One region of the Dyella sp. 01L423 genome, then DNA from elsewhere that is predicted to be linked to it. Evidence: predicted binding sites of a transcription regulator. Region 1 holds the regulator's gene; the other holds the start of a gene.
What was found. The regulator FliA, encoded in region 1, starts transcription of late flagellar genes. The targets are predictions, from matches to a motif close to TAAAGTTTNNCNNNCNNNGGCCGATAA.
Positions count from the first base shown of each region.

Region 2: a site for FliA is predicted at 1,520-1,546, ahead of AC1DMY_RS02225 (methyl-accepting chemotaxis protein). Genes of this name have one in related genera too.

Region 1 is NZ_JBFTSI010000004.1:75,646-79,054, reverse strand. It holds gene flhF (flagellar biosynthesis protein FlhF) at 1-101, shown strand, start outside; gene AC1DMY_RS12975 (nucleotide-binding protein) at 98-1,039, shown strand; gene AC1DMY_RS12970 (RNA polymerase sigma factor FliA) at 1,041-1,814, shown strand; gene cheY (chemotaxis response regulator CheY) at 1,936-2,343, shown strand; gene AC1DMY_RS12960 (protein phosphatase CheZ) at 2,340-2,981, shown strand; gene AC1DMY_RS12955 (chemotaxis protein CheA) at 2,985-3,409, shown strand, end outside.
Region 2 is NZ_JBFTSI010000001.1:508,703-512,111, reverse strand. It holds gene AC1DMY_RS02235 (PsiF family protein) at 149-493, shown strand; gene upp (uracil phosphoribosyltransferase) at 689-1,330, shown strand; gene AC1DMY_RS02225 (methyl-accepting chemotaxis protein) at 1,578-3,215, shown strand; gene AC1DMY_RS02220 (EAL domain-containing protein) at 3,229-3,409, shown strand, end outside.

The DNA of each region.
Region 1 (3,409 bases):
GGGTGCTGGTGTGCCGTGCCGCGCAGGTGCTCAAGGGCACCGCGCCGGCCGATGACGTGGTGATGGCGGATCGCTTCGGACTAGCGGTGGCAAGCGCATGAGCGGTGTCTTTGCAATGAACCAGGCGATGGGGTTGGAAGGCATGCTGCGTGCGCTGACCGAACGACATAGCCGACAGGCGCCGGTCCAGGACCAGGCGTATGGACTGAGCGGCAGTGCGCCGCGCAAGCGTTGCCGCGCCATCGCGGTGGCCGGCGGCAAGGGCGGCGTGGGCAAGACCACGGTGTCGGTGAACCTGGGCATGGCGCTCGCCGTCGCGGGTCACCAGGTGATCCTGCTCGATGCGGACATGAGCCTGGCCAATATCGACGTACTTCTCGGCCTCACGCCCACGCGCCACATCGGCCACCTGCTCGACGGCGTCTGCTCGATCGAGGACTTGCTGATGACCGCGCCGCACGGCCTCAAGGTGGTGCCGGCCGGTTCCGGTACGCGCCGACTGGCGCAGCTGGGTGCGGGCGAACATGCGGCCGTGATCCGCGCGTTTGACGATCTGGTGACACCGCCGGACTACCTCGTGGTGGATACCGCCGCCGGACTGTCCGACAACGTGGCGATGTTCGCCGCCGCCGCGGATGACGTGGTGGTGGTGGTATGCGACGAGCCCGCCTCGCTCACCGATGCGTACGCCTTGCTCAAGGTGCTCAGCCGCGATTTTGGCGTGCGCCGCTTCCGCATGGTGGCGAACATGGTGCGCAACCTGGGCGAGGCCAGGCAGCTGCATCAGAAACTCGCACGAGTTTGCGATCGCTTCCTCGATGTGGCGTTGGAATTCATGGGCCATGTTCCGCATGACGAACGACTCAAGCAGGCCATCCGTCGCCAGAGCGCGGTGGTGGATCTGTGGCCGTCGAGCCGGTCGGGATTGGCATTCAAGCAATTGGCGGGTGCGGTCGATACATGGGGTGAACCCGAGCGACTGGGCCTGGATCGCATCGCCTTTTTCAGCAGGCAGGCCGCAGTAGCAACGGGGTGGTGACATGAGTGTGGCTTCCGAATATCTGCAGCTGACGCGGCAGAGTGCCGACGAACTGGTTCGCCAGCACGCTCCCTTGGTGCGAAGGATCGCCTATCACCTGATGGGTCGATTGCCGCCCAGCGTGGACGTGAGCGATCTGATTCAGGCCGGCATGATCGGTTTGCTGGAGGCCGCGCGCAATTTCACCACCGGCAAGAATGCGAGCTTCGAGACGTTTGCGGGTATCCGCATCCGTGGCGCGATGCTCGACGAATTGCGGCGTACCGACTGGACCCCACGGTCGGTGCATCGAAAAGTGCGCGAAATGGCGGAGGTTGTTCGTCAGATTGAAATCGAAACCGGTTCTGATGCCGATGACGCCGAAGTAATGCGGCGACTGGGCATGGGCGCCGAGGAATATCACCAGGTGTTGGCTGACGCGGCGAGTGCACGCCTGCTCAGCCTTTCCGCACCGGACGACGCGGATGGTGGCGCGGCGTTCGACGTGGCCGACGGCGACAGCCTGAGCCCGGCGGACAGTGTCGAGCATGAAGGCATGCGCGAGGCGCTGGTGGAAGCCATCGGCGGCCTGCCCGAACGCGAGCAGCTGGTGATGTCCCTGTACTACGAGGAAGAACTGAACCTCAAGGAGATTGGTGCGGTGCTCGGCGTGACGGAGTCGCGCGTGTGCCAGATCCACGGCCAGGCCATCGTGCGCTTGCGAGCGCGCATGAGCGGTTGGCATGAGGGGCAGGAAAGGAAGGCAGGAAAACGTAAAGGGGCGAGGGGCGAGTAACTAGGGCGAGAGCCCGAACGGTCGCTGCGCCGACCAGGGTCGAACCGACGTCCGGTCGTTGCGTCCTCGCAACTCGTCCCTGTTCAACACAAGTCATATCTACGCGCAGCGGAGAAAGCGTTTGGACAAGAATATGAAGATCCTCGTGGTGGACGACTTCTCCACCATGCGGCGCATCGTTCGCAACTTGCTGGTCGAACTGGGCTTCAGCAACGGCCTGATCCAGGAAGCCGACGATGGCGAGAACGCGCTGACCATGTTGCGCAACAATGCCTTCGACATGGTCGTGACCGACTGGAACATGCCCAATATGACGGGCATCGACCTGTTGCGCGCCATCCGCGCCGAGCCCTCGCTGAAGGGCATGCCGGTGCTGATGGTGACCGCCGAGAACAACCGCGACCAGATCATTGCCGCCGCCCAGGCCGGCGTGAACGGCTACATCGTCAAGCCGTTCACCGCCGCGACACTGCAGGAAAAGCTGAGCAAGATCTTCGAACGCCTGGCCGCCAGCGGAGCCACCGCATGAACGCACAAGTTTCCTTGATGGCCGGCGAAGCGATGCCGCCCGAACTGCATGCCTTGCTCAACAGCGCCGATGGTGTTGCCTTTGAGAAGGCGCTCGATGTGCTGGTGCGCGAGCGCGAACAGCGCGTGTTCCGCGCCTTGGGGCTGCTTGCGCGCGACCTGCACGATGCGGTGCGCCGCCTCGGCGGCGATCTCGCCCAGGAAGGCGTGCCGGGCAGCGTCGCCGATGCGCGCAAGCACCTGGAAGACGTGCTGGAAATGAGCTCGCAGGCGGCCCATCGCTCGCTCGATTTCGTCGAGCGCATGCGCCCGCAGGCCGACGCGCTGGCCGAGAACGCCGGCGCGGTGATCGACGGCACCACCGAAGGCGAAGTCGCGCACGTGCTGGCCAAGCAGTCGCAGGCGTTCGCCCATGCTTGCCGCGATGGCCTGGCCGATTTCGTGGTCGCCCAGTCGTGGCAGGACCTTTCCGGTCAGCGCATCAAGAAGGTGGTGAACTTCATCGGCAGCGTGGAGAACTCGCTGCTGGAACTGGTGAGCCTCACCGGCGCGCTGGCGTCTGGCGAAGCCGCGGCCGGCCCGGTCAAGGTCACCAGTCAGGACGAGGCGGATCGTCTGTTGAGCGAATTCGGTTTCTGATCGATGGATCCCTCGTTCGACAACGAGCTGCGCGACGATTTCCTGGTGGAAGCCGGGGAACTGGTGCAGCGCCTGGGCGATCAGCTGATCGGGCTGGAGGCCTCGCCGCGCGACGCCGAGCTGTTGAACGCCGTGTTTCGCGCGTTCCACACGGTGAAGGGTGGCGCGGGTTTTCTCGCGATCGAGCCGATGGTGCAGCTGTGCCATCACGCCGAGGATCTGCTCAACGTGGCGCGCAACGGGCAGCTGCTGCTCGACGCCAGCCGCATGGATGCCTTGCTGGAAGCGTTGGATCTGCTCAATGACATGATGGCTGCGCTGGCCGGCGGCACGGCGATGGCGATGCCGCCAGCCGGCCTGCTGCAACGGCTAACACCGGGCAAAGGCGCTGCACCGGCGCCCAAACCGGTGGCCGCCCCGGTAGCGCC
Region 2 (3,409 bases), on a different contig from region 1:
GCTAAGAAAAGTCCGATTCGCCTGTCGCCCTCCAGCTTGCTGAACGGGATGCCTTGGCGACCACGCGTGCCCTCCCACGCGCACTGCCGGCAGGCATAGACTTGCGACGCCGGCGTTCGCCGGTCATGTCATCCAGGAGGGTACCCGCATGTCTTCGCGTTTGAGTCTGATGGTTGCAAGCATTGCACTGGCCTTCGCCGCCTCCACCGCCTTTGCCGCGCCGCAGGCGGCGAGCAGCAGCGCGCCCGCCAAGAATTCGCAGCAGCAGCGCATGACCGACTGCAACAAGCAGGCGACGGGCAAGACCGGCGACGAGCGCAAGACCTTCATGAGCAGCTGCCTGAAGGGCGAAAGCGCCGCACCGGCCAAGATGACCCAGCAGGAAAAAATGAAGGCGTGCAATGCCGACCCGCACGCCAAGTCGCTCAAGGGCGACGAGCGCAAGCAATTCATGAGCGCCTGCCTAAGCGGTACGCCCAACGCGGGCCATTGATCGCATTGGCGCAAGCCACCAGGGCGTCGGCCTGTGCCGGCGCCCTTTTTGTTTGCCGGGTAAGCCACGACGCACGCATGCGACGCTCGATGGTCGAGGTCACGATGCGAGCGCGCGAACTTCAGCGGGACAAACCGCTCGCCCTCGTCACGCCGCGTGGGTGACAATTCACCGACTCTGCCGCCAGGTTTGCCCATGAAAATCGTCGAAGTCCATCACCCCCTGATCCAGCACAAGCTCGGCCTTATGCGCCGCGCCGGCATCAGCACCAAGGAATTTCGCGAGCTGGCCTCGGAAGTGGCATCGCTGTTGACCTACGAAGCCACCAAGGATCTGGAAACGGTCGAGCAGCGCATCGAAGGCTGGGCCGGTCCGCTCACCGTGCATCAGATCAAGGGCAAGAAGGTCACCATCGTGCCGATCCTGCGCGCGGGCCTAGGCATGCTGCCCGGCGTGCTCGACATGATTCCCGCGGCCAAGGTCAGCGTGGTCGGCCTGCAGCGCAACGAGGAGACGCTTGAGCCCATTACCTATTACGAAAAGCTCACCGGCCGCATGGACGAGCGCATCGCGCTGATCGTCGATCCCATGTTGGCCACCGCCGGCACCCTGGTTGCCACGGTAGACATGCTCAAGGCCGCCGGCTGCAAGCGCATCAAGGGACTGTTCCTGGTCGCCGCACCCGAAGGCCTCAAGCGCATCGAGGCGGCGCATCCGGATGTAGAGATCTATACCGCGTCCATCGATGAGCGCCTCAACGAACATGGCTACATCCTGCCCGGGCTCGGCGATGCGGGAGACAAGATTTTCGGCACCAAGCAACTGCCCGCCAGCTGAGCATTGGCATCTCGCGTTCTGCCAAAACCCCGCTCTCGCAGGCGGGGTTTTTCTTTGCTCGGAGCATGAGAAGTGCAGCACATAAGTCACGGAGACGACATCTTCCCGTGCCATGATTTCCGCCTTGCCTCGACCCCGCGAGGCAGACATAACCAGTTGAATTTACGATTATTTTTTTGCATTTTTGGCTAAAGTTACCGCGCGGTGAGCCGACAGCTCTTGCAGTTCCCTCACCCCGGACTTCCCCATGTTCAAGTTCTCCAAGCCGACCACCGGATTGACGCTGCGCCAGCGTCTGCTGTTGCGCCTGCTGGCCATCGTGTCGCTGCTGGCGATCACCTGCGTGGCCGGCGTGGTGCAGTTGCATCGCGCCGATACGCGCATCCAGGGCCTGGTCGACGGCTCGCTCAGCCCGGTCGCCGACGTGGGCCGCGTGCAGAACGATTACAACAGCACGCTGCAGGTGCTGGTGCATGCCGTGATGTCTCAGTTGCCCTCCGCCGTGGAAGATGCGCATACGCGCATCCACGCCGACCGCATCGATGCCGAGCGCCACTGGAAGACGCTGCTGGGCAGTGAGCTTGCGCAGGAACAAGCGCAGACGCTCAAGCTCACCACCACGCATCGCGCCGACGCCGACCGCATCATCGATGAGACCCTCGCCCTGCTTGATGCCGGCCAGTTCGATATCGGCGGCCTCAAGCTCAGCACCGAAGTGCAGCCTGCCTACGAGCCGCTGCAGAGCGACTTCGCCAATCTGTTCCAGTCCGCGCTCGCCAAGGGCAACGCGCAGGTGTCCATGCAGCGCGCGGCGGATCGCGACGGCATGGTGCTCTTGCTGGTGCTCCTTGGCGTGGCGCTCGCCGTCACCATCCTGATGGACGGTGCGCTGATGCGCTCGCTGATGCAGCGCCTCACGCGAGCCACTCACGTAGCCCAACGCATCGCCGCCGGCACGCTGGGCGAAGCGGTCGAAGTGGGCTCCAACGACGAACTGGGCAAGCTGCTGCGCGCACTCGCTTCGATGGACTCCCAGCTCACCAAGGTACTGACCGAGGTGCGCGTTGGCGCCGCATCGGTGGGCGAACGCGCGCGCCGGCTTGCGCTGGACAACGAAGCACTAAGCTCGCGCACGCAAGCCCAGGCCGCCAGCCTGGAACAGACCACCGCCTCCATGACCCATATGGCGGATACCGCCACGCTGGGCGCAGGCCACGCCGACGGCGCAGCGGCGGCGGCACGCGATGCGCTGGAGCACGCCGAGCACGGACGCCAGGTGGCAGACGAAGCCATCGGCTCCATGCTCGCGATTGAAAAGGCCAGCCGCGATATTTCGGAGATCGTCGACCTGGTCGACAGCATTGCGTTCCAGACCAACCTGCTGTCGCTCAATGCCGCCATCGAAGCGGCCCAGGCTGGCGAACGCGGCCGCGGTTTCGCGGTGGTGGCCACCGAAGTGCGCCAGCTCGCGCGCCGTTGCGTGGACGCCGGCAAGGACATCCGTCGACTGGTGGAACGCAGCGGCGACGCTGTCGGCACGGCGCGCGAACGCGTGACGCGGTCGGGCGAGGCGCTCGACGGCATCGTGCTCAGCATCGCCAACGTGTCCACCCGCGTCTCGCAGATTTCCGGTGCCACGCTGTCCCAGGTCAGCGGCATCAGCCAGGTCAATCGCGCGGTGATGGCGATGGACGGCATGACCCAGGCCAATGCCGATCTGGTCGAAGACATCAAGCACACGGGTCGCGCACTGGCCACCGACGCCGACACCCTGATGCAGCAAGTCGCCTTCTTCCGCCTTCCCCATCAGGAAGGCCGTCATGGGACGCCGCATGAGGCGGGTCTCTCATCTGACATGATGCATCCAGCTCGGGCTGCGGCCTGACATCGAACAGGGCATGCCGGCCAGACCCGTCCCCCATTACACGCCACAAGCCATGCTTGAGCGCGCGCTCGCAGCGGGAAGCCTGCAGCCGGTCTTCCAGCCGGTCGTGCGTGTCGACACGCTTGAAGTGGTGGCGCACGAGGGCCTGAGCCGCTGTGCCTTCATGCCGGGTGAGCTGTCGATCCTCGATCTGC